One region of the Peribacillus sp. NPDC097264 genome, then DNA from elsewhere that is predicted to be linked to it. Evidence: riboswitches for the same ligand, from Rfam matches in the RefSeq annotation. Region 1 holds a riboswitch; the other holds the start of a gene.
The links. A riboswitch is a leader RNA that binds a small molecule or an ion and turns the genes downstream of it on or off. The one in region 1 is predicted to bind S-adenosylmethionine.

Region 1 (15,090 bases):
CGGTAAACCATATCACCGTGCTCTCATGACCGTTTTGCTTCCGTCTAAGTTCCTTCGTTACCGATGCATCATGCCAAGTTACATTAGTACTTTTACTCATGAGGATCCTCCTTCTAAAACTTACAATAATTAGTTATATACCTCGTTCTTCTTAAGCCCTTCTATCAATACTTCGATTACTTCTTTGCGGCTGAAAGTGGCTGGTGGAATTTCCCCATTCCGTAACATTTCCCTAACCTTCGTCCCAGAAAGGATGACGTGATCTTCTTTACCATGCGGACATGTTTTTGCAGAAGCCATATTCCCACATGTTTTACAATAGAAGCTATGTTCAAAGAATAATAATGTTATCCCTAACTCATCAGAAGTGAAGTTCCCGAAGATCTTTTGTGCGTCATACGTACCGTAATAATCGCCCACACCTGCATGGTCGCGTCCGACAATGAAGTGAGTACATCCGTAGTTTTTACGAACCATTGCATGAAAAATCGCTTCTCTAGGTCCTGCATATCGCATGGCTGCTGGGAATACCGCAAGTGAGACACGGTCCTTTGGATAATACTTTTCAAGTAATACTTTATAGCTTTCCATCCGAACGTCAGCAGGAATGTCATCGGACTTCGTGGCACCAACTAATGGGTTTAAGAATAATCCATCCACTATCTCCAATGCTGTTTTTTGAATATATTCATGGGCACGGTGAACGGGGTTTCTTGTTTGGAAACCGACAACCGTTTTCCACCCTTTTTCTTCAAATGTTTTTCGGGTATCAACTGGGTCTAAATAATGATCCTCGAATAATGGACGCTCGATCCGTTTAATAAGCTTGATTTTACCACCTACATATACATCGCCACGATTATATAGATTTTTTACACCTGGGTGATTCTCATCATCCGTTTGATAAACTAAAGTTGCCTCCACTTGCTTATCAGGTGTAAATATATCGGAAACGGCAAGGACTCCATAAGTTTGGCCCTCATGAGTTAACTTTACTTCTTCTCCGATTGTAAGAGCGTTTGCCACATCAGCGGAAAGTGGTAATGTAATAGGAATACTCCAGACATGCCCGCTGCTAAGCCTCATATCCTTTACTACTGTTTGATAGTCTTCTTTTGAAAAGAATCCCTCAATGGGGCTGTATGCTCCAGTCCCTATAAGTTCCAAGTCGCTTAATGAGATTTCATCAATTTCAACGGATTGTTCTATTTTAGTTAAATCATAGTCTGGTTCAAAGCGATTGATTAATGTTCCTCCGTGCGGCAAGCTAATGGTCATGCTGATTTCCCCCTGAATTTTTTATAATTATGATAAATGTAATCCGCATTCTGTTTTTTGGGCACCTTGCCATCGTCCTGAACGAAGATCATCAGCATTAATGGCAGGTGCTGTACATGTTTTACAGCCAATACTTGGATATCCATTATCATGAAGCACATTATATGGTAAGCCATTTTTATGCGCATAACGCCATACATCTTTCCATGTCCAATGAATGAGCGGACAAATTTTGATAGATTTGAATTTGTTGTCCTTGTTTATATATTCAGTCAATGCACGGGTTTCCGATTGCTCCCTGCGCAGTCCCGAGAGCCAAGCCGTCGCTGTTGATAATACTTCAGTGAGCGGCGTAATTTTGCGGATGTTACAGCATTGATTTGAGTCATGAAGCCATAATTCATCACCAAATTCAGCGGCTTGTTCTTCCAATGTCATTTCCGGTTTCTTCATTACAATGGAAAGCCGTGGGTAACGATTTTTCACTTGTTCGATTAATTGGTAAGTCTCAGCGAAATGAACATCCGTATCCAAGAATACGATTTTGGCGGAAGGATTAACCTTTGCCAGCAAATCTGTCAGTACAATTCCTTCAATCCCAAAACTACAGGCATAAATGAGTTTATCTCCGTACTCTGAATTTGCCCATTCCAATACTTCTAACGCGCCTTTTGTATCGCTATCTTCCGGGAACGAAGGTAATGTCGCTGTATCAATATTTTCATAGTCCACTAGCTCTGCCAACTCTATACCCCCTTTTAAGAATCACCCTATGGTACAGCAGATATCTTTGAAAGCCTTTGAAACACCATTTCTTATAATGAAAAAGGCGGCTTTAACCAATAGTTTCCTATTTATATCAGCTAAATCCACCTCTAGTTTTCTAGTCAGCAGTCCATTTATTTAATTCTCAATTTTTCGTTTCTTTCCATTTGTATAACCTTACCGTCCTGAACGATAAGGGTTATGGATCCATATTTCATAGTTTTTAGCATTTCTTGCAGCCTTTCAAATATTTCCCCCAGCTGATTTTCCTTTTCCAAGGCTATTCCTCCTTTAAGAAAACTCGTCGACTAGCTTGTCGTAAGATGATCAGCTTGTAAATGAATTCCCCCAAATTAATAAAATCAATCAGAAAAATCCTTCCATGCCAAGATGGAAAGATTGATAAGGTAATCTTATTTACCTTATCTTCCAAAATGATGACATTTTGTTGGATGTAGCACCTTGCATTCATGATGCAGGTTGCTGGACTTCAAAGGGCCAAATCCCTCCGTCGCTCTTGATAAGTTTTATTATTTTAAATATTAACACATATCAAATCATTGTCAATGGAGTTTTCATATAAATTAACTTGGTTTAATATTTTGGTTTAACTTCAATTATTATACACAAATAGTTCAAGTTTGTTACAGTGATTTGTTAAGCCAGTAAAAAAGGTTCATTCATCCTGAACAAGCTTGAATAAACCTTTAAAGTAGCCTATAACTTAACTCGTTGATGGGAAGGGTCAAGATAAAAAGAAGAAATCATCAATTTCTTCTTTTTTGTATGGCTTCTACAAATTCCTTTACTTGACTCTTTGTACGATCAAGTAATTCCACTTCCTTAATCGGATGTTTTGGATTCTGCTTATCGATTTCTTTATCCACAAAGTATAACCCCTGCATCGGTTCCCCTTTTAATATTGATATAAGAGGTTTCAGCGCATAATCTATAGCCAATAAATGCCTGTTGCTTCCCCCAACCATTATGGGCAAAACTGGCTTATCCTTAAACGCGCCCTCGGGTAATAAATCAATTAGAGCTTTCAACACTCCTGTATAAGATGCCTTATAGACAGGTGAACCAATAATGATACCATTAGCTTGCTTAATCTTTTCTGAAAGTCTTAGAATATCCTCGCTATCATAACGACCTTGGAATAAGTCGTTTGCAGAAAACTCGGTAATAGAATGATAGTTCGTTGTAAATCCTTCTTTTTCCACCAACGTTTGGATATATTTTAATGAAATATCTGTTCTTGATGGTATAGCAGGGCTGCCTGATAAAATTATAATTTCGCTCATATCTATTCCTCCTGTATGTAAAATCTGCAAAGGATCTGGGTCCTTTCCAGTTAAGCAACTTCAATTAATTATCTTAATTATCAGAAAAATAAAAGTCAAGTAACTTAATTGGAATTTATATTTTTGAAACACTAATAAGAATCGTATTATGCCATTGACTAAAAATCCTGCCCCGTTAGGGCAGGATTTTTAGAGCTTTTCAACTCTATTGATTGAGTCTTTCACCATTTTTAAAAAAAGTTGTATAAATCGTTGATCACCGGTCAGTTCTGGATGAAACGAACTGACAAGAACCTGTTCTTGTCTAGCCGCCACTACTTTCCCGTCATAATTTGCTAATATCTCCACATCTTCACCTACGCCAACGGCAAAAGGTGCTCTGATAAAGACACCCATGAAAGGTTCTTCCATTCCTTTAACTATAAGGGGTGCTTGAAAACTTTCCCTCTGACGACCAAAACCATTTCTATTCACTGTAATATTGATAAAACCAAGATGGGGATGTTCCAAACTAACCATTTCCTTTGCCACTAATACCATCCCTGCGCAAGTACCGAAAATCGGTTTTTTTTGTTCGAAAAATGCCGTAATCGGCTCCATGAAACCATAATGGTCCATTAGTTTTCTCATAGTGGTGCTTTCTCCACCCGGAATGATTAGGCCATCGATATCCTTTAACTGTTCTGGGTTCTTAACTAATATCGCATGCTCACCGGCTTCCTTGATTTGGTTCATATGTTCATCTACAGCACCCTGCAAACCTAAAACACCTATGGTTACCATGTTTACCATCCACGCTCCTGCATTCTCTCAGCTGGGGCCAACTTAGAAATATCAATTCCTTTCATCGCGCTTCCCAATTCTTTAGACAACTTGCCTATTAAATCATAATCGGTGAAGTATGTAGTTGCTTGTACGATGGCAGCAGCGAATTTATCGGGATTTTCCGATTTGAAGATTCCTGAGCCCACAAATACACCGTCTGCCCCAAGTTCCATCATCAGGGCGGCATCTGCAGGAGTCGCAATTCCACCTGCTGCAAAGTTTACTACAGGTAATTTCCCTGTGCGCCGGATTTCCTTCAGAACTTCATAAGAAGCACCAATACTTTTTGCTTCAGTCATTAATTCATCCTCGCTCAGCATGCATACTTTACGAATTTGAGATTGAACTTTTCTCATATGCCGTACAGCTTCCACAATGTTCCCTGTCCCAGGTTCTCCCTTCGTCCGAAGCATCGAGGCCCCTTCGCCGATACGTCGGGAGGCTTCCCCTAAATCCCGGCAACCACATACAAAAGGTACTATATAATCGCTTTTCAAAATATGATATTCTTCATCGGCCGGAGTCAGTACTTCACTTTCATCAATGTAATCCACTCCCATGGATTCCAAGATTCTCGCTTCCACAATATGACCGATCCTTGCTTTAGCCATCACTGGGATCGAAACAGCTTTCATCACTTCCTCCACGATCCTTGGGTCGGCCATCCTTGCCACACCGCCTGCAGCACGAATATCTGATGGTACCCTCTCAAGAGCCATGACAGCCACCGCCCCCGCCGCTTCAGCAATTCTTGCTTGCTCTGCATTTATGACATCCATGATTACGCCACCCTTTTGCATCTGCGCCATTCCTCTTTTAACTGTATCGGTTCCTACAAGCTTTTCCATTCTTCTTCCCCCTAATATTTGCATAATTAAGATTTGTTCATTAGTATAAGAAATAGTTGACCACATTGAAAGTGTCAGTTTTAATGAAAATGATAGGGTCAGATAGAAACCACGAAAAGGGCGGTAAAAAAATGGATATGCTAGCATGTAATTTAAACCGTATGGATGAAGTGCCATTATATGAACAGTTATATTCACACATAAAAACGGAAATTGTAAATGGGCGGCTCCCTTTTGGTACAAAGTTGCCTTCAAAACGGAAACTAGCCGAATTTCTCCACATCAGTCAAAATACTGTCGAGACAGCATATGAGCAATTATGTGCTGAAGGCTATGTTGAAGTCATCCCACGAAAAGGGTATTACATTCAAACTTCCGAGGATTTGGAATACACACAACCTGTGAATGCCCCAGTCGAAAAGACGGTCAATAACAAGAATGATTTCCTGTTTCATTTTCACCCCAGCCAGATAGATACAGAAAACTTTCCTTTTGAAAAATGGCGTAAATATACAAAAAACACTATAGACATATCAAATCAAGAACTCCTTTTACTAGGAGACCCTCAAGGCGAATATGAGTTACGTTGTGAAATTGCCCATTACCTGTACCATTCTCGCGGAGTCCGGTGTGTGCCCGAGCAAATCATTATCGGTGCAGGGCTGGAGATTATACTGCAACAGCTGATACTACTGTTTGATAAAAAAACAGTATATGGTGTCGAAGACCCCGGATACCATTTAATTTTGCGGCTTCTGAAAGGCTATCCAAATGATGTGTATCCACTAGAAGTGGATGAAGAAGGCGTGAAGGTGGATAGAATCGATCAATCCAATATTGACGTCCTTTATATAACCCCTTCTCATCACTTTCCCTATGGAACGGTTTTGTCCGTTAACCGACGTAGTCGCTTGTTGAACTGGGCTCAAGAGACGGAAAACCGCTATATCATTGAAGACGATTATGATAGTGAATTTCGTTATAGTGGAAAAACGATTCCCTCTCTACAAAGTTTGGATGCTGGTGATAAAGTGATTTATTTAGGATCATTTTCTAAATCATTGATTCCTTCTATTAGGGTCAGCTATATGGTTTTGCCTCTCGCTTTACTAGAAAAACATAAAGAGGAATTATCTTTTTACCATTCAACTGTCTCCCGAATCGATCAACATATTTTGACACAGTTTATGAGAGAAGGAGATTTCGAGAAACATTTAAACCGAATGAGAAAAGTTTATCGTAGAAAGTTGGAAAAGGTTTTGGAACTATTTAAACCCCATCATCAGCAGATAACGATAATTGGCGAGCGATCAGGACTTCACATCGTCCTCATCGTTAAAAATGGTATGAATGAAGAGGATCTTATCCTAAGAGCTTCAAATGCTAATATTAAGATTTACGGACTATCTTCCTATAGCATTCAACATAAGAAAGAAAGTCCACCCAAAATCATTCTTGGTTTTGCAGGAATTCCTGAGAAGGAACTGGAAAAAGCCATTCAACTATTGCTGGTTTCATGGGGATTCGACACAAAAAAAGAAGTTCAGAATGGTTACTGAACTTCTTTTTTTGTTACATTCTTGTTAAGTATCTTTCCATCATTTCTTTCGGGACCATACTTCCCCCTGTAGCCCATATGATGTGCGTGGACTGATTTAACCTTCCTGTCAATCCTTCCTTAATGATATACTTTTCTCCTTCTTCCCTACTGAATATTTGAACCGGTCCATATGCTCCTGCCAGGGCTGATGGCTCTAAATAATAAGCTTCCGTTTTAGCCATCATTCGAAGGAAGTCAAATAATCTTTCGTCCCCAATCGTGAAACTTCCACTCAACATAGAGTCCATCATATTCGAAACCAACTTGGAGGGTCTACCGACTGCCAGGCCATCTGCTTCCGTTTTATTATCCACCCCAAAATCCTGCACGGAAACTTTTTCATGAAGTCCTGTTGCCAACCCGAGCGTCATACATGGTGAATGGGTTGGCTCTGCGAAAAAGCAATGAACATTTTTTTGAAAGGCCAGTTTAAGCCCATACGTTATCCCTCCTGGGCCTCCACCCACACCACAAGGTAAGTACACGAACAGAGGATGTTCTTCGTCAACTATAATCGACTTTTCATTCAATTGCTCTTTTAGCCGTGTTGCGGCCGTTGCATAACCAAAAAGTAAATCGACTGAATTTTCATCATCAATAAAATGACAACTGGGATCGAGAGAGGCCTGTCTGCGCCCCTCCTCAACGGCTTTACTGTAGTCCTCTTCATATTCCTTTACGATGACACCGAGCGACCTGAGTTTATCCTTTTTCCACCGCTTGGCATCAGCTGACATATGAACGGTTACCTTAAACCCAAGGTGGGCACTTATTATCCCAATGCTTAAACCTAGATTCCCTGTCGACCCGACAGCAATGGAATAGTGTGAAAATAACTCTTTATATTCATCACTGGCCAATAATTCATAGTTATCGGTTTCTTTAAACCCCCCATCTTTCATCGCTATTTCTTCCGCCCGTTTTAATACCTCATATATGCCACCTCGAGCCTTGATGGAACCGGAGATCGGTAAATGACTGTCACACTTAAGCAGTAGTTTACCTGGGATGGCAATTTCATAGATTTTTTCCATTCGACTCTTCATGGAAGCTATTTCGACTAATGGAGATTCAATGATTCCATTCATGGGTTTTGTTTCCGGAAAGGCTATGGCAATATACGGAGCAAACCTATTCAATCTTTCTTCTGCCTCTTTCACCTTTGCTGCTTGAACAATTGGATGATCAAACATGCTTGTGTAGTTCGGATTTAACCAGAAAGTTTCTTCAGTGTCCATTAGTTGTTTAAGTAATGGATTTTCCTTCCATTCTTTTTTTATCAGTCCCGCAACTGTATGTTCTTTCATGACACCCCTCCAAATAATGAATGTTATAGAGTTTTTATTGATTGGTAAGCTGAACCTTAATCCTTCCTCTTACACTATTAATAAACCAAATTTCCTCAGCAGTAACCAATTCTTCCTTTTTTATGACCCTTTCCTGGATTTCTTTCCTCTTTAATAGTTCTCGACGAAAAGTTCCTGCAAGCAAGCCTGATTCCAAAGGGGGAGTGATGAGTTCCCCATTGATTTTCACGACAATGTTTCCGTTCGTGAACTCCGTGACATCCCCTTTTTCATTCCAGAGCAATACGTCATGAAAGTCAGGATACCTTCTTTTAAATTCATCATAAACGCCTCGATTCGTAGTTTTATGATGAAGAAAAGGATTTTCACTATGAATCGGACTTTCGGCTACGATAACTGATATTTCCGGATTTACCCCATCAATTATTTGCCCAGAGACACTAATTTCCCCATTTTCCGAAACTAGCACACGAATCTTTTCTAACGTGTCGGTATGTATGGAGGCGTATTCTATCAGTTGATTTCTAAGCGTCTTTTCAGGGAGCCTGAAGCCAAAATAATCTGCAGATTGCATCACTCTTTCAATATGTTCCTCCAATAAAGAATATTCGCCATTCTCAAGCCTGATTGACTCTAAAAGCTGGTAAGCAGGGTGCTCTTCCGTCAATAGTTTTGCTTTCAAGAAGGCTTCCTCGTATTCTTCCAAAGAAGCCGAGTCCCAAGTGATTCCCCCTCCGACTCCATATGCAGCCTGACCAGTTTCCTTATCAATTACTACTGTCCGTATCGGTACATTGAAAACTGCTTCCCGATTAGGATTGATGTAGCCAATGGCGCCACAATATATTTCACGCGGTGAATTCTCAAGTTCAGCGATGATTTCCATTGTTTTAATTTTCGGTGCACCCGTTATCGATCCACATGGGAAAAGTGCCTTGAATAAATCAATAATAGTCGTTTCCGGCTTCGTACTTGCAGTGATTGTCGATGTCATTTGCCAAACTGTCGGATATTTTTCGATTTCCTTAAGCTTAGATACCTTAACAGTCCCTTTTTCCGATACCATCCCCATGTCATTTCTAAGCAAATCGACAATCATTAAATTTTCGGCTTGATTTTTTTCGGAATTGGCTAACCATTTGGCATTCTCCAAATCTCTCTCTCTATTTCCAGCCCGCTTTACTGTCCCCTTCATGGGACGGGTGATTAATTGTCCATCTTCCCATCGAAAGAATAACTCTGGAGAAGCGGAAAGAATCCGATATGTTCCCAGATTTAAATAAGCACTATAGTTGGAACGTTGAGCTCTTACAAGGCGATTATAAAATGCATAGTCATCCCCTTCAAACTTCGATCGTAACCGCATTGTGTAATTCACCTGATAGCTGTTACCTCTCTCTATCTCTTCTTTAATCCTTTGAAATCCAGCATGATAGGATTTAGAATCGGTTTCGGAATCCCAATCGGCCATATGAAAGGCACCCAACGTTTCTTCTATGAATTCTCCCGGACTTTCAAAAATCCCAAACCATAATAAAGGCATGTTTCCACCCTCTTTTACTTTCAAACAGTTATTAAAGGCTGGGGCGGCTTCATAAGAAACATAACCTGCTACATAATATCCTTCATCAATCGCTTTCTGTACTTCATCGAATTTGATTAACACTTCTTCAATCGAATGGGCAATCAGAATCTTTTTCGGCTTATTAAAATACATGGGCTTTTTATGTCCATATTTATCTGTAAAATGAAACAATAATGATATTGGAACTTCCTGGGTCATGTTTTGCTCCTTCAGTTTTAGTGAATAAAGATATCTCGTTTCCAGTTTTAAAAAAGAGCTTGCAGTGTTTCTGCAAGCTCTTTTAACCCTCATTTCATTCCAGTGACCTCGGCAACGATTTCATAAGAACGAAGTCGAGCTCCGTGATCATAAATCGCCGAGTTTATAATCATTTCATCCGCCTGTGTTTCATCAAGGAAAGCCTGTAATTGTTCCTTGACTTGTTCCGGATTCCCGATGATCGATGCGTTCAATTGCTTCATGACGATCGCTTTTTCGTATTCGGTCCAGAGCCCCTCCATCGAATCGACCGGCGGCGCCATTTGGCCAGGGGTATTCCGAATTAAATTTAAGAATTGTTGTTGATAAGAGGTCGCAATTTTGTGTGCTTCTTCAGTAGTGTCTGCCGCAAATACATTGATGCCTACCATCGCATGTGGTTTATCAAGTACATCGGAAGGTTGGAAATTATTCCGATATCGCGCTAATGCCGGTTTAGTGTTTTCGGGTGAAAAGTGACTGGCAAATGAGAAAGGCAGACCAAGTTTTGCCGATAGCGCTGCACTGAATCCGCTTGAACCGAGTAACCAAATAGGGATATCCTGTCCTTCCCCAGGTATAGCCCGGACCCGATTATGTTTGGAATCGGCACTTAGATAGCTGCGAAGCTGTTCCAACTGTTCCGGAAAATCCTGTCCATTATTACGGACATCACCGCGAAGAGCCATAGCAGTATACTGATCGCTTCCTGGAGCTCTTCCTAGACCCAAATCTATTCTGCCCGGATACATCGCCTCAAGTGTACCAAACTGTTCCGCAATAACAAGAGGAGCATGGTTCGGAAGCATGATCCCCCCTGAACCGACCCGGATTCTCTCCGTCTTGCCAGCGACATGGCCGATTAGCACGGAAGTCGCAGAGCTTGCGATGCCGGGCATGCTATGATGCTCAGCCACCCAGAAGCGGCGATATCCCCATTCTTCTGCGTGCTGGGCTAAGTTTACGGTATTATGAAATGCTGCAGATACTGTACCGCCTTCAATAATGGAGGCTAAGTCCAATACGGAAAAAGAAATATCACTCAGTTTTTTTGTTGATGTGTCATAATTCATATATTCAACTTCTTTCTCTTTTTAAAATGAATGGTCGCAAAGCCATCATATAGAAAATGCAGGGAAATTGCACATGAATTGCTTATACTTACTTTCCAAAAAGCTCCTTGGCAATCAAACGGAACGAGTTCAAGCGGTCTTCCAATAGATGTGTGATCGTGATAATCATGATTTCATCCGCTTGATATTGCTCCTTTAGGTCCAAAAGGCGACGCTTGACTTGTGATGGAGAACCAACAATCATCTTTTCATCTATTTTCCTCTTCCATTCTTTTTCCCTATCCGTCCATACATATTCGCTAGCCTCTTCTATACTAGGAACCATACTTCTTTCCCCTTTATCGCTTTGAATTCTCCATAAAGTATTGCTCAATGCAATTTCTTTTGCTTTTTGTTCATCTTCTGCACAAATTACAGATACCGTTAAGATTGTTTTCGGGGACAAAAGGTTCCCTTTTGGTTGAAAGTGGCTGCGATAATGCTGTAAACTTTTCACACCATCATTTTGGCTCATGAACTCGCCGAATGCGTACGCAACACCATTCTCCGCAGCAAGCTTCGCACTTTTTTCACTTGTGCCAAGAATCCATGGTTCCGGTAAAGTCTCTGGGACAGGTGCAGCCGCAACATTAGAAAACTGGTGATTCTCCGGAAAATCCCCTCTCAGAAAATGTAGCAATTCCTGTACTAGCTCTGGCATTTTGTAGACATTTTGCAAATAATTATCTGACAGTGCCATCGTTGCTTCTGCAGAACCACCTGGGGCACGTCCAATCCCAAGATCGACCCGACCTGGAAAAAGTGTGGCCAGCATGTTGAATGTTTCAGCCACTCGATATGGCTTATAATGTGGCAGTAAAACAGCACCTGCCCCAATTCTAATGTTCTTCGTTTGAGTACCAATGTAACTAAGCATCACCTCGGGTGTAGCACAGGCCAAACCTGGTAAATCGTGATGTTCCGTCAACCAAATTCTGTTGTATCCCAGTCTATCACCTTCCTGCGCTAGAAGTAGTGAATCATGTAAAGCTTGTTGTGCCGTTTGGCCAGATGAAATGGGCGATTGATCTAAAATACTAAGCTTCATTTCTTCCTTCCTTTCATGTTCTCTTTATACTTCATCGTAAATCATTGGTAGAAAATTGTCGCCTAATTGGCTTATACGTTGAATTCCTTAACTAAGACGATAAGGATTGGAACAAATTTCAGGATGAAAGTGTGATAACGATATTCTAGCGAGGTTATCTATTGGATAATGAATGATTTTTGGTCAAAAATAATTACTTATTCATATATTTTAACGAGTTGAACTATAAAATATTCACAAAAAAAGACCCAATCAGGGTCTTTTCGTCAAATTATTCATTTCTTTTAAATTGAGAGGAAAGTTCCATGGCGATGATTGACGAATCCAGTCGAGCGGATATAAACGGTGGCTGAATTCGATTATTTGTCTCAATAGGGACTCCCAGCCAGACAAAGCGTTTATCGAAGATGATAAACGAGAAGGAAACCGGCAAACTTATAAAGGAATGTAAAGGGATATCCGAATTTCTCTTTCCGGATATGATTGTCAACTTCACCTTGGGGTTTCTTTTCAACAAAATCTGCTTCCAATCATCTGACAGCAAGTTTGCATCAGGGATTGCCATAATCATCTCATGGTTGGTATTACCCAGATCCTCCAAGACTTTTTCCAGTTTTCGTGCATGCATCCACTGCAATCTGGAATGTTGGTGTTTCACCCATTTCCCAATGTCTTTCCTTGGAATCACCTGACCGTTATGCGTTTGATGGTCCACAAGTTGTCGAAGCGTTTTACTACGATATACATGTTTATTTATAAAAGAAGTATCGCACACATGCAGAAATTTACCTTTTGTCCGCGTTATTGCCACATTAATGAGCCGTTCACTTTCTCTTCCTGTCAATAACATCCCAGCTCGATCCTGTGGATAGCTATCTACCGTATCAAAAACCATTACATCACGTTCACTGCCCTGAAAACGATGGACAGTTGCGGCAATAATATCAGTGGTTTGCCGTTCGTTCCGGTACAGATCATCCAATAGCTTTTCCATCCATTCAGCCTGTGCCCGATATGGTGCCACATAACCAATCGATTTAGCACCATCAACATATGCTTCATGAATCAGCTGAAATGATAATAATAATTGCCAAAGATTCATCCTTGAGTGGGAAGTACGCTCCGCCATGCAATATTCACCAGAACAGCTCGTATCAAGAAGAACAGAAGCCTTGTTGGCAAACGGTTCCGCAGCCCTGATACTTTCTCTGCTCATCGAAACACTTTCATGATCTCCCACAAAATTGTTGTAGACAACACGGTTTGTAAAGGCCGAAATCTCTGGATGCATACGGCGCTGTTCTTTTAAAAGGAATAAATGTGGATGAAGCGTCCCTTCTTCAACTGATTGCGCCACTCCAGCCCTATGGAATATATCCTCTTTCAACCAAAGTTTCACTAAGGAATCACGGGCTGCTGCGATCGGTGGAAGCTGTTTGAAATCACCTGAAACTAAAATGTGTTTAGATAAAGCCGCAGCAAATGCTACTTGCGGTACGTATGCCATGCTGGCTTCATCCAAAATGATCAAGTCATACTCCCTAGTGTATAACGTTTCATCTTTAGCGGCTTTTGCCAGGGTCGTCCCGATTATTTTAGCTTCTTTTAGGAATTCTATCTCTTTTTGACGGATTTTCTCCAAAACCCGCGCCAATTTCTTTTCTAATTCAAGCAATTCGTCGGTGTCCCTTTTACTGAATGAACCTGCTAAATCCTGTTTCAATAAACGTTTTTCTCCTACAAGTTTCTCTTTATCCGCTAATAAGTCCGGTTCATGCTTCCCTAGTAATTGCCCCGTTACAATATCTTCATGAATTGCTAAGGATTCACCGATTTGTGACCCATATCGAAGGACGTCCCCTTCGTGAAAACGTTCTTTCCTTTTTATGAATGAAGAAATTTCGGCCATCAAAACATCAACAGCTTGATTACTATGAGACAGGACGAGTATCTTTTTACCTTGAAAATAATGGTTGGCAGCCGTACGAGCCAATGTATAGGTCTTTCCAGTCCCGGGTGGGCCCCAGACAAATGTGACTGGATTGAACTTTGAGCGTGCATACAATTCCCTCACACTACTTTGTTTCTCGCTGGAAGGATGTTTTTGTGGCATGGAAGGATCCATAAGACGCTTAATCCTCAGCCTCTTTTTCTTACTTCTCTTAACTTCATCTAACCTTGTGATTAGTTGCTCTAAAAGTTCCCAAGGATCGTGGTATAGAAATGCTTCCCCTATTAAATCACCCAATGACCGTTCAAAGGAAAGGATGATGCTTTTTCCTTCTGACGATAAAACTCTCCCATCCTGTTTGATTCCTCCCCATTCCAGCCGTACAATCGACCCGACCGGAATTTTCACTGAAGAGCCCGTTTCGAAGAAATAGGTGAATGAGCCATCACTTGAAAGGAGATGGCCATTTGAAACTAAATATTTTGTACTTCCGTATTTCTTTAGATGCAGAATTTCAAGTTGAAGGGCCTGTTGCCATTCTTTTATATAATTTACCGTTGAATTCATTGTTCACGTTCCCTCACAATTTATGCTAATGAATGAAAAAGAAAGCTATACTAAAATACTTTTGTTTGTAAAATTCGGCCACAAAAAAGTGTATACTCTCTCAACATACGGAATAAGACCCAATCAATGAAGATTGGGCCTCTCTTTTGCCAATAATCTTACTATAGCATCTTTTCATTCATCGTACCATGGGCTGTTTTGGAAGAAATGGGTACATTAGCCCTCGTTCAGCTCGGCAAATTGTTCAACCAAATCACTGAAAATTTTCATCGCATTTTCAATCGGTTCCGGTTTGGTTAAATCCACTCCGGTTTTCTTAAGCAATTCTAAAGGAAAATCCGAGCTGCCGCTTTTCAAGAACGTTAAATAGCTTTCAAGGGTCTCTTTGTCTCCAGAAAGGATTTTATCCGCAATGGTGATGGCAGATACATAGCCCGTAGCATACTTGTAGACGTAAAATGGACGATAGAAATGAGGGATGCGTGACCAACCATATTTCACTTCCTCATTGAAGATGATCTCCGGACCATTATACGTGCGAAAAATCTCTTCATAAGCTGTATTCAAAACCTCTACATTAAGAGGTTCATCATTTTCCGCCTTTTCATGGACAATCTTTTCAAATTCAGCAAACATGACTTGCGTGAAGAAGGTTCCTTTAAA
Region 2 (15,090 bases), 210 kb from region 1:
TTTACACGTTGGAGTGCATTATCTATTGTCTTTACTTGAACATTCAATTCTAGTGAAATTTCCAAGTAGGTCTGCCCGCCCATATACAAGTCCACGACTGTACTTTCCAGGTCACTAAGGAGTTCCGTTAATTTCAGTTCAATTTCACTGAATTCTTCTAATCCTATTAAAATGGCAACCGGATCCATCTGCTTTTGCTCAGGAACGACATCAATAAGAGCTTGCTCCGATTCCCCTTGGTAAATAGGTCTAAACAGTGAAACATAGGTATTCAATGGGGAATGCTTTTGTCTAGTGGCCGCTTTGACGGCAGTGATAATTTGTCTAGTAATGCAAAGTTCAGCAAATGACTTAAAGGAAGCCGAATTTTTGCAATCTCGATAATCCCGGATAGCCTTATACAGTCCAATCATGCCTTCTTGAAAAACATCTTCCTTATCTCCACCCGTTAGAAAATACTTCATTGCTTTAGTTTTGACAAGACCTTTATACTTCGTAATTAATTGATTCAGTGCCTCATCGTCACCATCTTGAAATTTGCCTATCAATATTGCATCTTCCATTTGTGTAGGGTTTTCTACTTTTTCCTTATCGAGGATCATACTCATTTTTATTCCTCCACTCACTTAGTTGAGCACCAAATAACTACAAGGTTGCGTTTTAGCTTCAAAATATTGGTAGAGCCTTATAATATTATAGTATCTCAGCTACATCATTAAAGATACCCTTAAATACCGACATTTTCCAACAATATTATATATTACCAACTATTAAATAGGAATATTGATTTATGAATTGTTTCATTTTATTAAGGTATTTATTCACAGTATAATAGAATATTTAGAAAGAACATAACCCGGATTAAGATCTGGGGTTATATTGGGCTATCAAAAGGTATAAAAAAAGACCTCGAAAAAATATCGAAGCCTTTTTATTCATCAATCTAGATTCTATTTCAATACCTTTTTACTGGATTCTTCCACGTGATCGGTTGGTTCACCCCAGCATTCAACATTCTTCAATCCCTTAATGTTACTTACATGGAAAACGGGATTCTTACCATCTTTCTTTTGCTTTTGATAATCAGCAAGGGCAGCGAAAGCTATTTTTCCTAGCAAGGCTATGGCTATCAGGTTTATGATGGCCATTGATCCCATTAGCAAATCTGCTAGATTCCATACAAACTCGAGCGAGGCCATCGATCCGAATATGACCATTCCAACGACTGCTGCACGATAAATATTTATCCAAACTTTTTTTTCATTAATAAAACTGATATTGGATTCTCCATAATAGTAGTTTCCAACAATTGAACTAAATGCAAATAAAAGTACAATAATAGCTAAAAATATACCAGCCCAAGACCCCAAATTCTCACTAAGGGCATTTTGCGTTAGAACAATTCCATCTGTTTCCTTCGACGAATACAGGCCGGAAAACAAGATGATAAAGGCCGTAGAACTACATATGATAAGCGTATCTACAAAAACGCCAAGTGACTGGATAAGACCTTGTTTTACCGGATGGGTGACATCTGCCGTAGCGCCAGCATTTGGAGCACTCCCCATTCCAGCTTCATTAGAGAACAATCCCCGCTTGATTCCGTTCATCATGGCTGCACCCAGTGCACCACTAGCAATTTCCCTCAATCCATCAAATGCACTATCAAAGATTAAAGCCAGAACACTAGGTAACTCGGTTATATTCATAATGATGACAACTAATGCTATTATTACATAAGCACCTGCCATGAAAGGCACAATGACTTCGGACACTTTAGCTACTACCTTAATCCCACCAAAAATGATTACAGCCGTAATGATTGCTAAAATAAGTGCAGTGACCCATTTCTCAACTCCAAAAGATGCTTGGAACGCACTTGTAATCGTATTGGCCTGAACTGAATTGAAAGCAAGTCCAAACGTCAATGAAATCAAAACTGCAAACGTGATACCCATCCAGCGTGCATTTAATGCTTTTTCCATATAATAAGCTGGACCACCACGGAATGCTTCTCCGTCTTTGACCTTGTAAATTTGAGCAAGTGTGCTTTCAATGAAAGCAGAAGCAGATCCAATCAATGCGATTAACCACATCCAGAAAACTGCTCCCGGACCACCCGTTGTGATGGCTATAGCCACACCTGCCAGATTCCCCGTTCCTACCCGGGAAGCCGTGCTGATACAAAAGGCCTGAAACGATGATACACCTTTCTTATCTGCCGTAGCACCTTCCCCTAGTAACCTAATCATTTCTTTCACCATTCTAAATTGTACGAATTTAGTCCGAAAAGAAAAATAAATGCCCATTCCAATTAATAATATAATCAGTATAGATGACCATAATAAATCATTTGTTTCAGTAATAAACTTTTCTACTATCTCCATTTTTAAACAAACCCACCTCTAATTATTTCAATACAATACCTTTAGAGTTCCCGCTTTTGCAAAATAGTAAACACTTAAGAATAAAGATGACTCCGTATATTGTATTTAATTATACTATTTTAATATTATTGAAGAAGGATATTAGTTTTTTGGAACATAAAAGAATTAAAGATTTCATCCACACTTTTCATTCGAAGTCACTTACCCTAAAAAAGCCCTGGCGACAATGCTCCAGGGCCAACATTCATGATTTTACATTCATGATTTATTGATACTCTTCCACCCATACTATTTTTATTTCTTCTTCGAGAACCCGGGAAAACCTATTAAAATGGCTATGATTCCTGAAATCCCGATTAAGACTGGATAGAAAGAATAGGGTAGGATACTGATAGGAGAGATGTGTGCAACACCGGCAGCTAAAAGTAGTTGTGCCCCGTATGGCAATAATCCTTGAATACTACAAGCGAAAACATCTAGTAAGCTGGCAGATTTCCTGGGATCAATTTCATACTTTTCGGCAATATTTTTTGCAAGTGGACCAGCAATGATGATGGATATGGTATTGTTTGCCGTTGAAAGATTCGTTAAAGCAACCAATCCCGCGATGCTGAACTCAGCACTTTTTTTTGATTTGCTTTTTTTCGTCACGAGGTTCAGTAGGTAATCTATTCCGCCGTTATGTTTGATAACCGAAACCATGCCTGCAATCAAGATCGCTAAGAAGGAGATTTCATACATCCCAGCCATTCCATCTCCTACTTTTTGAATAACCTCCATTGCATGATAACTGCCATCCGCTAAACCGATTATTCCAGCAAAGACAATGCCGATAGAGAGAACCAAGAATACGTTGATCCCCGCCAATGCTGCCACTAGAACACAAAGGTAAGGTAGAATTTTGACCCAACTGTAGGCTTCTCCAGAAATTGTAGCTTGTTCACCCATCGTCAGAAAACCAAGGATAACACATGTAATTACCGCAGCAGGTAAAACAATAAAAAAGTTCACTTTGAATTTGTCTTTCATTTTCGTTCCCTGTGTACGTACAGCTGCTATAGTCGTATCCGAAATGAAAGAAAGATTATCACCGAACATTGAGCCACCAATGACCGCAGCCATGGAAAGGGCAACTGAAATCTCCGTCTGTTCACTAATTCCTACTCCAATTGGTGCTAATGCCACTATCGTTCCCATACTTGTCCCCATAGATAATGAGATAAAGCAGGCGATAATAAATAACCCCACCATTAATAGATTTTGCGGAACGATCGAAAGTGCTAGATTCACCGTAGATGCTACGGCTCCCATCCCATTTGCCACTTCCGAAAAAGCCCCAGCCAATAGGAATATGACAACCATCAACATAATATTTGAATCCCCGGCACCTTTACAAAAGATTTCTACTTTGTGATTGAATGATTCCTTTCGATTCATTGCCAGTGCCACAGCAGATGCAATGGCAATGGCAACAATCACTGGAAATGTGTAAAAATCTTTTGTAATCACACCTGAACCTATAAATAATATCAAAAAAACGATAAACGGCGTTAAAGCCCATGGATTCCCTTTATTGTCTAAACTCATGATGTACACCTCTTTATTATTTTTGCATGGTATTGGATACTCTTTTTGGACTCTCTAAATTTTCCGGCATCCCTTCATTTTAATATAAGCATGATTATAAAATAGTAACAAACCATCAAGAACAGATTCCTATCCTATGAGTACAAAAAGACCTCTTCCATTTTATTACAAGAAGAGGTCTTTTAATCTATAAACACTCCTCTTATCTTTCAGGTCAATCGCCTGCTGGATTTGGCACAGCACTCTAAATAAGTCTGCTGCCGAGACATCTTCGGGCCAGTCCCTCAGTCTCTCTTGATAAGAAGTAAGAAATATTCATTTTTTTAAAGCAAATATAAGAGTACAGCATTTTAAGAGTTTTCGCAAGGTAAAGTATTAAAGATTTTTATAAACTTGTTGAATGCATTATTTTTTAGCTTTCGGGGCCTAAAGGTAGCTAGTGTGAAAGCACATGACACTTTTACTCTTCTACACTGATGGGTACCACTTTGCCATCTTCTACCGCTCCGACGACGACTTTTGCTGCGAATCCACCATTTTCGTCAATCGAAGGTATATTGTAAATTTTCTGTTCAGGTGCCGTGTTTGTCAGCCCATCCTGCATATGTTCACGGATGGCTTTCACATCCTCGACTGTTCCTGCCGCTTTCATTGCCTCCACAAAGGCATACATAGCAATGTAATTCAACCCCACTTCAGAACTGGCATCTTCCTTATAAATTTTTTTATATTTATCAATGAATGCCGGTGCTGCTTCTTCATTGGAGTCGATAAGCGGAAGCACACCAATCGAACCTTCCAATGTTTCGTATGAACCGGCAATTGGCTTCATTTGATCCAGTTTCGCCTGGTCCATGATAATGAAACCGCCTTTAAAACCTAGTTCTCTTGCTTGTTTTGCAACCTTGGCCGTAGGCTCCGACGCCCCACCGATGAAAAGGACATCAGGCTTTTCTTTTAAAGCATTTGTAACAGTCGTGAAGAAATCCGTTTCTTTAGAAAAATCAATTGAGGCATTATACACGACTTTACCACCCTGCTTTTCCCAATGTGGTAGTAGGTTTTCCGCCCAGTCTTTCCCGTACTGGGAAGATGGTGGCAATGCCGCGATTTTTTTGCCGAAGTTTTCCATTGCATACGTAGAAAACGGTTCAATATACCCTTCATAATTTGGCGGGATCCTTACTGTTAATGAATTTCCGCTTTCCGTGATAGCTGGTTCACTCGAATAGGCACCGATGATGAATTTCTCTTTTTCGTTAAAAACCTGTAGGGCCTGTATCCCCCCGCTATGAGGAGTGAAAATAATCGGAGTTTTGTATTCCTGGATTAAACGTTTAGCATTTGAACCCGTTTCATTCGGTAAGTACTTATCATCCAACGAAACCAGATTGAGCGTATATTTTTCCCCTTCCACTTCGAACCCACCGGCATCGTTGATTTCATTTACAGCCATCTCCATACCATTTAACGTTCGTTTTCCATATAAGGCTGCTGCTCCACTCAAAGGGCCGCTAAAACCGATATTGATAACATTCTTCCCTTTACTGGCCTTTCCTCCCCCACTTGATGCAGGGCTGTCTCCCTTGTTACACCCCACTAGTGCCGTTAGGACGAGTAATATCATTACAAAGAATACACTCAACTTTTTCATAAAAATCCCCCATTCATTTTTAAACTCTTATGCTCCGATATAGGCTTTCCGTACTTCATCGTTAGACAATAATTCTTTTGCGGTCCCTTCAACGACAATTTCCCCATTTTCAAAAACATATCCTTTATCTGCAATGCTAAGAGCCACATTCGCATTCTGTTCGGCTAGTAGAACGGTTATTCCTTCCCGGTTTATTTCTTCGATGACTTGGAACATCTGTTCAACAATCAAAGGAGCGAGGCCCACAGAAGGTTCATCTAGCATCAAAAGCTTCGGTTTAGACATCAAAGCCCTGCCAATGGCCAGCATCTGTTGTTGTCCACCACTCAAGCTGCCGGCCTCATCATGGAGTTTTTCTTTTAAAATAGGAAATAAATGATAGACATTTTCCAACGAGGACTTGATTTCCATCTTTTTTTTTCGATGTACGTAAGCTCCCATCTTCAAGTTTTCCTGGACAGTCATCTGAGGAAACAGTTTCCGCCCTTCTGCACATTGCACGATTCCAGCTTGGACATTCTTATCCGGAGCCCTACCTCCGATAGCCAGTTCCTCAAAATGAATTTCACCCTGAGCCAGCTTGCTTATTCCGCTGATAGAACGGAATGTCGTGCTTTTGCCTGCCCCGTTCGCCCCCAATAGAACGACAATTTCTCCCTTTTCCACTTCAATATTCACTTGCTTAATCGCAGTGAAGCTCCCATAACATACAGTAACATCAGTTAACTTAAGCACTAGCACTACCTCCTAAATAGGCTTTAATAACCGCCTCATTCCCCCTGATTTCTTTTGGAGTGCCCTCAGCAATTTTTTCCCCGTAATTCAGGACCATGATATGGTCAGCTAAGTTCATGATCATATGCATCTTGTGCTCGATCAAGCAAATCGTGAAGCCTGACTGATTTAACTCCTTGATCAGTTCTGTAAGCCCTTCTGTTTCATCAGGGTTTATGCCGGCAGCCGGTTCATCAAGAAAGATGATTTCCGGATCCGTCGCAAGGGCAAGGGCAATCGCCGTCCTCTTCTTTTCCTCTTGAGAAATACTCGAGACCATCTTATTTGCCGCATCCATTAAGCCGACAATTCTCAAAACTTCCATCGCTTTATCACGACAGGTCTTTTCCTCCCGTTTTAACCTCTTCGTCCTTAGGATAGCATCTACCAAATTTGATTTAGTGCGAAGCCTATGTCCGACAATCACGTTATCCAAGATGGTGGATTGTTCAAAAAGACTAGTCGTTTGGAATGTTCTTGCTATGCCAAGTCCCGCTATTTCATTGGCAGGAAGCTTCGTGATGTCTTTCCCTTTGAAGAGGACTGCTCCAGAACTTGGACGATGGAAGCCACTGATCAAGTTGAAAAACGTAGACTTCCCGGCTCCATTAGGCCCGATAATCGCATTGATCTTTCCTTTTTCAATGGTGAAATCCACATTTTTTACAGCTGCCAATCCCCCGAAACTCTTTGTTAAATTCTTCGTTTCGATAAACATCTTCATCCCTCCTCCGCATTAACCGGAACGTCCTTTCTCATAATCAGTTGTTTCTTATCTCTTCGTTTAATTTTCCAATCAAAGAATGCACCCGAAATACCGCGTGGATAGAAAATTATGATCAACGTAAGTAAAGGTCCAAAGATCAACATTCGATACTCTTGGAGAAATTGTAGATTCTGGGATAGTATGACGAGAAGCAAAGTTCCAACCAAAGGTCCCGATAGAGTTCCTATTCCGCCGACCAGTAGATACATTAACAAGTCGAACATTATGGCCGTAGACCCGATATCCGGTCCGATAAACCGCACGAATGAAGCATATAAGGCACCTGCCAAGCCTGCAAAAAATGTAGAAAGAACAAATGCGGTCAACTTATTCTTCATCGTGGATATGCCTATCGTTTGGGCAAGTTCCTCACTATTCCTGATGGCCATATAGGTTCTCCCTGTCAACGAATGAACAATACGATACATGACCAAAATGACGCCCAGTAGGAAAATGAGCACCAAATAATATTGTGAAGCGGCCGTCTCGAAAGTGATGGGTCCGATATTTCCAGGGGCCGGAATCCCAATCAAGCCTCTAACTCCTTCTGTAAGACCTTCCCATTTATCGATGACCAGGTAGATGATATATCCGACGCATAAAGTATAAATTGCGAAAAAGTGTTCTTTTGTTCTCAATGCTATTAAGCCGACCAAAAAGCCAAGCGCCCCTGAAATTAGGCAAGACAAGACCAGTGCCAACCAAAAGTTCATTCCCACTTTTACCGTCAATAACCCCAATGAGTACGCCCCAATGGCGAAGTATCCAGCATGGGCAAGCGAAAGATAGCCCGTATAGCCCGCTAACAGATTAATTCCATATACCGCGATTGCCCAGATGAAAGACACCGTTAACATATGAACGTAATAGTCATTCTGCGCGATGATGGGAAATAAAAAGGCCAGGATGATCAAAATTAAGATGACATTTCGTTTTGATAAGATATTCAAACTACCTCTCCCCCTTTGCGAAAAGACCCGTCGGTTTGACCGTTAAGATGACTACTAGAAGGAAGAAGGCTATGATATCCTTATAATCATTGGATATATAGGTTGCGCCAAGGCTTTCACTGAATCCAAGAATATATCCACCAACGATTGCACCTGGAACGCTTCCCATCCCTCCTAGGATGATAATCACGAAAGCCTTTAATATCACTAAATGACCCATGCCTGGAAAAACTAGATTGATGGGAGATGCAAGGGAAGAAGCAATGGCGGCTAGCCCCCCAGAAATCATGAAGGTCAGCATGGCAACTTTATTGATGTTAATCCCGACTAGCGAAGCCCCTTCACGACTTTGGGACATCGCGATGATCGTGGAACCTGTATACGTCTTCTTTAAGAACAGATAGAGAACCGACATGACCACGATTGCCGCCACAATAATCAACAAACGTTGCATCGTGAACGTCAAGCCCATGATATTGACTACTTGTCCATAAGGAGATTGCATGGTTTGAAAATCAGCTCCCCAGACAAATTGTGCAAAGGCTTCAAGAAAAAGTAATATTCCAATGGCTGCAATTTTATCATGCAACGGTGGAGCATCCCTTAACAAACGGAATACGAATCGTTCCAATAAAACCCCAAGAAGGCCCACGACAATGACGGACACGAACATAGCAATCCAGTAATTCAGCCCAGATAACGTCATCATCGACAACGTGACATACCCTCCTATCATATAGAGAGCACCATGGGCAAAGTTAGGGATATGAAGAATCCCATAAACTAATGTCAACCCAAGGGCAACTAGGCTATATACGCTTCCGATCGTTAAACCATTAAACAATTGCTGAACTAAAATCTCCATTTCCTGCCTCCCTTATCCCAATGAATTGTTCGTAGGTAATCCTTTACTTTAATACAACACCCCTAACCATAAGGAACTCTTCTCCATAACCCTATCGAATTGTTAAATGCCAACTTTTTATTAGCGCTTTCATTACTTCATCGCTTAATCTAGTGAAAGGCTACCCGCTTCTTCTGTAACCTCGTTTCTTCCCATTTTCCCATAATTTTTATCTACCTTTTTAGTTGTCTGCGTCCCATTTTATGATTTCATGAATACTATCTTCATATCTGTCACCTGAATACCGCTGTGCAATCGTCGGAAACGTTCCACAGTCACCTCACATTCCCCATAGATCATTTGTAAAGCATTTCCTTAATAACAATGCAAGTACTATGCCATCATGAAAAAGCCATACTAGTCACTTTACGAAATAAGTATGATTCACTTTTGATTCAAATAATTGAATCCACATGGCATGACCATCATTCACTTTTGACTGAATGAACCACTTTTGAATTAGAATGGATTGTCTTTGCAAAAATAGATTTTATCCAGATGACTACTAGGGAAGAAATGAAAAGGGGTATTCCCCTTACGGAAATCCCCCTTTGCTTACCTATTCTTTTCACTGACTCTCAAGCCATATTTTTTTAGTTTCCTGACAATCGTAGCCTGGCTTGAATCAAGAGCTTCAGCAATTTCATATGTGGTCTGATAAGTTTGCGCCGCTTTTGTCAATATTTCTTTTTCAGCTCCCTCCACCGCTTCCTTTAGAGACTGAGAATCACGAGAGTTGGTTTGGCTCATGTTTTCTTGCTGATATTCTACAGGCAAGTCGCTTACCGAGATGACGGAACCATTCGTTAACACGACGAGTCTTTCCACTATATTAATCAGTTCTCGGACATTTCCCGGCCAATCATAATGAAAAAAATAATCTTTTAACGCTGAATCTAACTTTTTGGTCAATTTATATTGATTGTTGGCCTTGGTTAAAAATAAATCAGACAATGCGAGGATATCTTCTCTTCTTTCCCTAAGAGGTGGAATCACAATGGGGATGACATTCAGGCGATAATATAAATCTTCGCGAAATTCTCCCGCTTTGACCATATCCAATAGATTTCGATTTGTGGCCGCGATAATACGAACATCGATTTTCTTCGGTTTCGTTCCTCCGATTCTTTGTATTTCCCTTTCCTGAAGAACACGAAGTAATTTTACCTGAAGCTGAAGTGGGAGTTCACCGACTTCATCCAAAAATAATATTCCGTTATCAGCTATTTCGAACATCCCCGGTTTCCCCTTGTGATTAGCCCCGGTAAACGCTCCCCCCTCATAGCCAAACAGTTCAGACTCCAATAAATCGGCAGGAATCGCCCCACAGTTTATCTTAACGAAATCCCCTTTTTTTGAACGGATGCTCCCGTTAAAGATATTGCGGGCCAATACGTCCTTTCCCACACCCGTTTCCCCTAATATAAGGACTGTCGCGTCAATGTCTGAAATCCTTTCAGCAATTTCGTAAATCTTCCTCATCTTTTCACTAACAAAAACGACTCCATCTTGATTTGTAATCTTTCTTAGCTTTTCGATTTCCTGCTTATACTGATTGTTCAATTCATTCACTTTCGTCAATTCATGCATCAGTTCATTCAAATCGGATAAATCACGTATATTCGTAACGATCTGTTCAATCTCCCCTTCACCATTAAACACCGGGCTTCCCGTGATCAGCGTCTCTTTTCCGGCGAAGTTATCCTGTACGACTGATACAGTCCTCCTCTGCTTTACCACTTTATGTGTAACCGAGGCATTCAGTATTCCACGCTTAATCAACTGATTTACTGATTTGCCGATATAATACTCTTTAGGAATTCCCGTAATTCTCTCAATAGCCGGGTTTGTATATATTGTCACTCCATCAGGATCGGTGATATAAATGCCATCATAGGAATTCTCAATGATGGCATCCAATGCGCGGTTCATTTTTTTGGTTTCCCCGAATTCTTCCATTACATCATCGACATATGAAGTTTGACCCCCTACATATAAATGCTCGCCTTTTTCCAATTGCATCACTGAGATAAATACATATCGATTGGTGCCATGGTATGCTGTTGCCAGCCTATTATTATCAAAAAATATCCATCTATCAAATAAATCTGAAAGGGTATTTCTATTCTGCATCTGTTCCTTAAAATATTGGCTCCATTCTTTAATCTTGCCTTCATCATCAAGGATAATGGCAGGAAATGGCCATTCTTTGATCCATTTAATCTGGGAATCCTGTTTCAGTTGATTCAATACATTCACCACCGCAAAAGAATTCTTTCTAATTCAATTCTCGATATCTTTCGAATCCCCTTTAATAATGTCGAAATTCCAATAAAAAATAGTGATGAAATAACTTCATCACTACCTATCATTCAATATACTTTGAATATGACCTCCCCACTGATTGTTTCCTTGCCTACTTGATTGACGGCAACTACAACAAAATGGTACGTATCTTCCTTTTTCTCTTTTAAATAGGCTTGAAGCGTGATGACATCATCTAGAAAAACCATACTCTTGAATCGTATTTTATACTCTTCAATAAATCCGATGTCATAAGAATCACTGAATAACTTTGCAAGGTTTCCCATCGTCCACATTCCATGGGCAATGATTCCAGGTAGACCGGCCTTTTTAGCTTCTTCATCAATGGTATGAATGGGATTGAAGTCACCGGAAGCACCAGCGTATTTAATGAGATCTAGGCGTGAAACAGGATCCAACTTTATCGATTGTACAGAATCTCCAGGATTCAATTCTTTTAACAGACTCATCGGCTCCCCACCGACTTTCTTACCGTATCATTGATGATGACCAATTGATCGGCAGAAAATACTATCTCACCATTTGCATCGGTTCCATAATTTTTTAATGCTAGAAACCCCAAATCCCCCTGTTTTCCACTCTTCTCATAATAATCCTTCACTTCTGTATAACACGTGATTTCTTCCCCTACCAGAAGGGGCCGCTTATAATGATAAATCTGCTCGCCGTGAATTAACCCTTTAGCAGGGAGGTTCAACCCTTCAATCACTCCATAATCAAAGACCCGTGGGAATGTAGGAGGGGCAATATTCGTGCCGTACCTTGATTGTTTTCCTATCTCTTCATCAATGAAAATAGGATGCAAGTCACCGATTGCTTCCGCGAATTTTTTCACGGCCCCACGTTCGACTGAATTTTTGACCGGTTTGGAACGTTTTTCGATACAATCTTTAAACATATCTTCCCCACCTAATCAGTTAATTTTTTGGACCACCTGCAACGTAAAGAACTTGACCATTAACAAAGGAAGAAGCTTCATCAGCAAAAAAAGCAACAGCATTTGCGATATCACTTGGCTTCCCGCTTCTAGCAACTGGAATCTTCTTCACACTTCCCTCAACGAACTGCTCAAAACTGACCCCCACACGACGTGCAGTTTCTTTCGTCATCTCCGTTTCAATGAATCCAGGGGCTACCGAATTAGCTGTGATTCCATATTTACCGAGCTCAATCGCTAACGTTTTCGTTAACCCTTGCAGCCCCGCCTTTGCAGCTGCATAATTCGATTGTCCTCGATTGCCGAGAGCCGAAGTGGACGAAATATTGATGATTCTTCCATATTTTCTTTCAACCATGTATTTCTGAGCAGCACGGACTGAATTGAACGTACCCTTCAAATGTACATCCATGACTGTCTGCCAATCCGAATCGGTCATTTTGAATATTAGGTTATCGCGAATGACCCCCGCGTTATTGACAAGGATATCAAGCGAACCGAATGTTTCCGCTATTTCCTTGACAGCAGTTTCCACCTCTTCTGCCTCGACTACATTTGCCACTTTTGTATAAATGGTATAGCCTTGGTCACGTAGTTCATTTCCCGCTACATTCAGGACTTCTTCATTAATATCGATGATTCCTACCTTTGCTCCTTCACTTGCTAGTAGTTCAACGATTGCCCTTCCAATCCCCCTGCTTCCACCAGTTACTAATGCTGTTTTTCCTAAAAATCTTCCTGTCATGATTGTTCCTCCTCATCTATTATAAAAATTGTCCTAGTTTAACATGTCCTTTAATTAAGTTCCTTGAAATGATCATACGCTGAATTTCATCTGTACCATCGTATATTCTCCAGAGCCTTGCTTCACGGTACCAACGCTCAATAGGCAGTTCTTTTGTATAACCCATGCCACCATGGATTTGCAAAACACGATCGACGACTCGATTCCCCATATTCGAGCCATAAAGTTTAGCCATCGAGGCTAGATGACGATTGTCTTCTCCATTATCAAGTGTGAAAGCTGCATTTAAGACTAACCACCTTGCCGCTTCAATTTCAACAGCAGAGTCTGCAATCTGCCATTGAATGGCCTGACGTTCCGCAATAGGCTTCCCGAAAGTTACCCGCTCCTTTGCATAGTCGATGGCCATTTGGAGTAATCGTTCAGCTGAACCCACTGCCCTTGCCCCAACAATCCATCTTGCAAAACCTATCCACTCGAGACCCAATTTGTAGCCACCATGTATTTCCCCTAATATATTCTCCTCAGGTACCCGTACATTGTCGAACACTAAACCGGCAGGTCCCCATTCGCCCATCGTATTGATATATTCTGATTTCCATCCCATGTCCCGATCCACGATGAAACAGGTGACGCCTTCCGTCCCCGTTGCCTGGTGACGTTCTTTGTCCGTAACCGCAATGACCATGACAAAATCTGCATCATTTCCACCGGTGATGAACGTTTTTTCGCCATTCAGCACCCACTCGTCTCCATCCTTAATGGCCGTCATTTTTATGTTGCGTGTATCGGATCCAGCCCCTGGTTCCGTCATCGCAAAACAAGACTTCTTCTCCCCATTGATCGTTGGAATCAGATATTTCTTCTTCTGTTCTTCATTTCCATAATACAGAATATTATCAGCTGATCCACCGAAACTGAAAGGAACGAATGTCTTCGAAACTTCCATCAGCACGATGGCCATCATCATTTGCCCTAAATCAGCCCCACCATATTCTTCAGGTGTATTAATTCCCCAAAACCCCGCCTTTTTTGCTTTTTCCTGTAATTCCTGTAATGTCTCTGCAGGTAAACTGGGCTTTCCGGCTATTTCATTCCGGAGCACTTCATTTTCCAGTGGAATCAGTTCATTTTCGACAAACTTACGAATCGTTTTTTGCACCATTCTTTGTTCATCCGATAAACGTAAATCCATTACAACCCCTCCAGCTTCCATTAAAATTATTTTGAATGCGCTTTCTTCAATTGCCCTGTAATGATGTTTTTCTGGATTTCCGACGTACCTTCATAAATTCTAGTAATTCTTGCATCCCGAAAGAAACGTTCGATAGGAAAATCCTTAATATATCCGAGTCCTCCATGAATCTGGACCGCTTTATCCGCCACCCGATTATATACTTCCGAACCGAAAAGCTTCAGCATGGCCGCTTCCTTAATGATTTTCTCTCCCTGATCGACCATCCAGGCCACTCTATAGGTAAAAGAACGAAGTGCCTCTATTTCCATTGCCATCTCAGCTATCATATGGGATACAGCCTGGTGTTCAATAATCGGTACATCAAATTGTTCCCGTTCCATTGCATAATGAATGGATAAATCCAATAAGTACTGACATGAACCTAAATTGCGTGCTGCGAGTCCTGCTCGACCGTTTGCCAGGATTTTAAGGGCATTGACATATCCTTGGCCAACTTCCCCCAGTACATTATCCAAAGGAACCTCGCAATTTTCAAAAATCAGTTCTGCAGAATGGGAACCTCGTAGCCCCATTTTCCTTTCCATACTACCTACTTGGAATCCTGGGAATCCCTTTTCTACGATGAATGAAGTGATTCCTTTTGCTCCTTTTTCCTTATCCGTAACAGCCATGACGGTGAAAATATCTGCCACATCCGCATTCGTGATATAGTGCTTTGTTCCATTCAGGATATATCTATCACCTGATTTTACCGCGGTCATTTTTAAATTTGTGGCATGTGATCCTGCAGCTGGTTCCGTTAAAGCAAATGCTCCGATTCGATTTCCACTTGCCATGTCAGAAAGATACTTTTGCTTTTGTTC

Region 2: linked by a shared signal. The riboswitch ahead of ACQKL0_RS10175 (Na+/H+ antiporter NhaC family protein) and the one ahead of ACQKL0_RS09255 (YezD family protein) in region 1 are both predicted to bind S-adenosylmethionine.

The regions. Positions count from the first base shown of each region.
Region 1 is NZ_JBNNSR010000005.1:75,558-90,647, reverse strand. Features, by position in the region: gene cysC (adenylyl-sulfate kinase) at 1-100, opposite strand, end outside; gene sat (sulfate adenylyltransferase) at 130-1,278, opposite strand; gene ACQKL0_RS09260 (phosphoadenylyl-sulfate reductase) at 1,306-2,010, opposite strand; gene ACQKL0_RS09255 (YezD family protein) at 2,178-2,294, opposite strand; SAM riboswitch class I at 2,463-2,570, opposite strand; gene ssuE (NADPH-dependent FMN reductase) at 2,811-3,347, opposite strand; gene pdxT (pyridoxal 5'-phosphate synthase glutaminase subunit PdxT) at 3,537-4,130, opposite strand; gene pdxS (pyridoxal 5'-phosphate synthase subunit PdxS) at 4,133-5,020, opposite strand; gene ACQKL0_RS09235 (PLP-dependent aminotransferase family protein) at 5,152-6,579, shown strand; gene ACQKL0_RS09230 (D-serine ammonia-lyase) at 6,593-7,927, opposite strand; gene pabB (aminodeoxychorismate synthase component I) at 7,962-9,710, opposite strand; gene ACQKL0_RS09220 (LLM class flavin-dependent oxidoreductase) at 9,800-10,822, opposite strand; gene ACQKL0_RS09215 (LLM class flavin-dependent oxidoreductase) at 10,911-11,909, opposite strand; gene ACQKL0_RS09210 (AAA domain-containing protein) at 12,181-14,427, opposite strand; gene pepF (oligoendopeptidase F) at 14,644-15,090, opposite strand, start outside.
Region 2 is NZ_JBNNSR010000005.1:287,650-302,739, forward strand. Features, by position in the region: gene sigH (RNA polymerase sporulation sigma factor SigH) at 1-608, opposite strand, end outside; gene ACQKL0_RS10170 (alanine/glycine:cation symporter family protein) at 951-2,387, opposite strand; gene ACQKL0_RS10175 (Na+/H+ antiporter NhaC family protein) at 2,682-3,974, opposite strand; SAM riboswitch class I at 4,174-4,278, opposite strand; gene ACQKL0_RS10180 (ABC transporter substrate-binding protein) at 4,435-5,628, opposite strand; gene ACQKL0_RS10185 (ABC transporter ATP-binding protein) at 5,656-6,363, opposite strand; gene ACQKL0_RS10190 (ABC transporter ATP-binding protein) at 6,356-7,120, opposite strand; gene ACQKL0_RS10195 (branched-chain amino acid ABC transporter permease) at 7,123-8,118, opposite strand; gene ACQKL0_RS10200 (branched-chain amino acid ABC transporter permease) at 8,120-8,983, opposite strand; gene ACQKL0_RS10205 (sigma-54 interaction domain-containing protein) at 9,578-11,272, opposite strand; gene ACQKL0_RS10210 (MaoC/PaaZ C-terminal domain-containing protein) at 11,395-11,796, opposite strand; gene ACQKL0_RS10215 (MaoC family dehydratase N-terminal domain-containing protein) at 11,793-12,245, opposite strand; gene ACQKL0_RS10220 (SDR family oxidoreductase) at 12,265-13,029, opposite strand; gene ACQKL0_RS10225 (acyl-CoA dehydrogenase family protein) at 13,049-14,224, opposite strand; gene ACQKL0_RS10230 (acyl-CoA dehydrogenase family protein) at 14,251-15,090, opposite strand, start outside.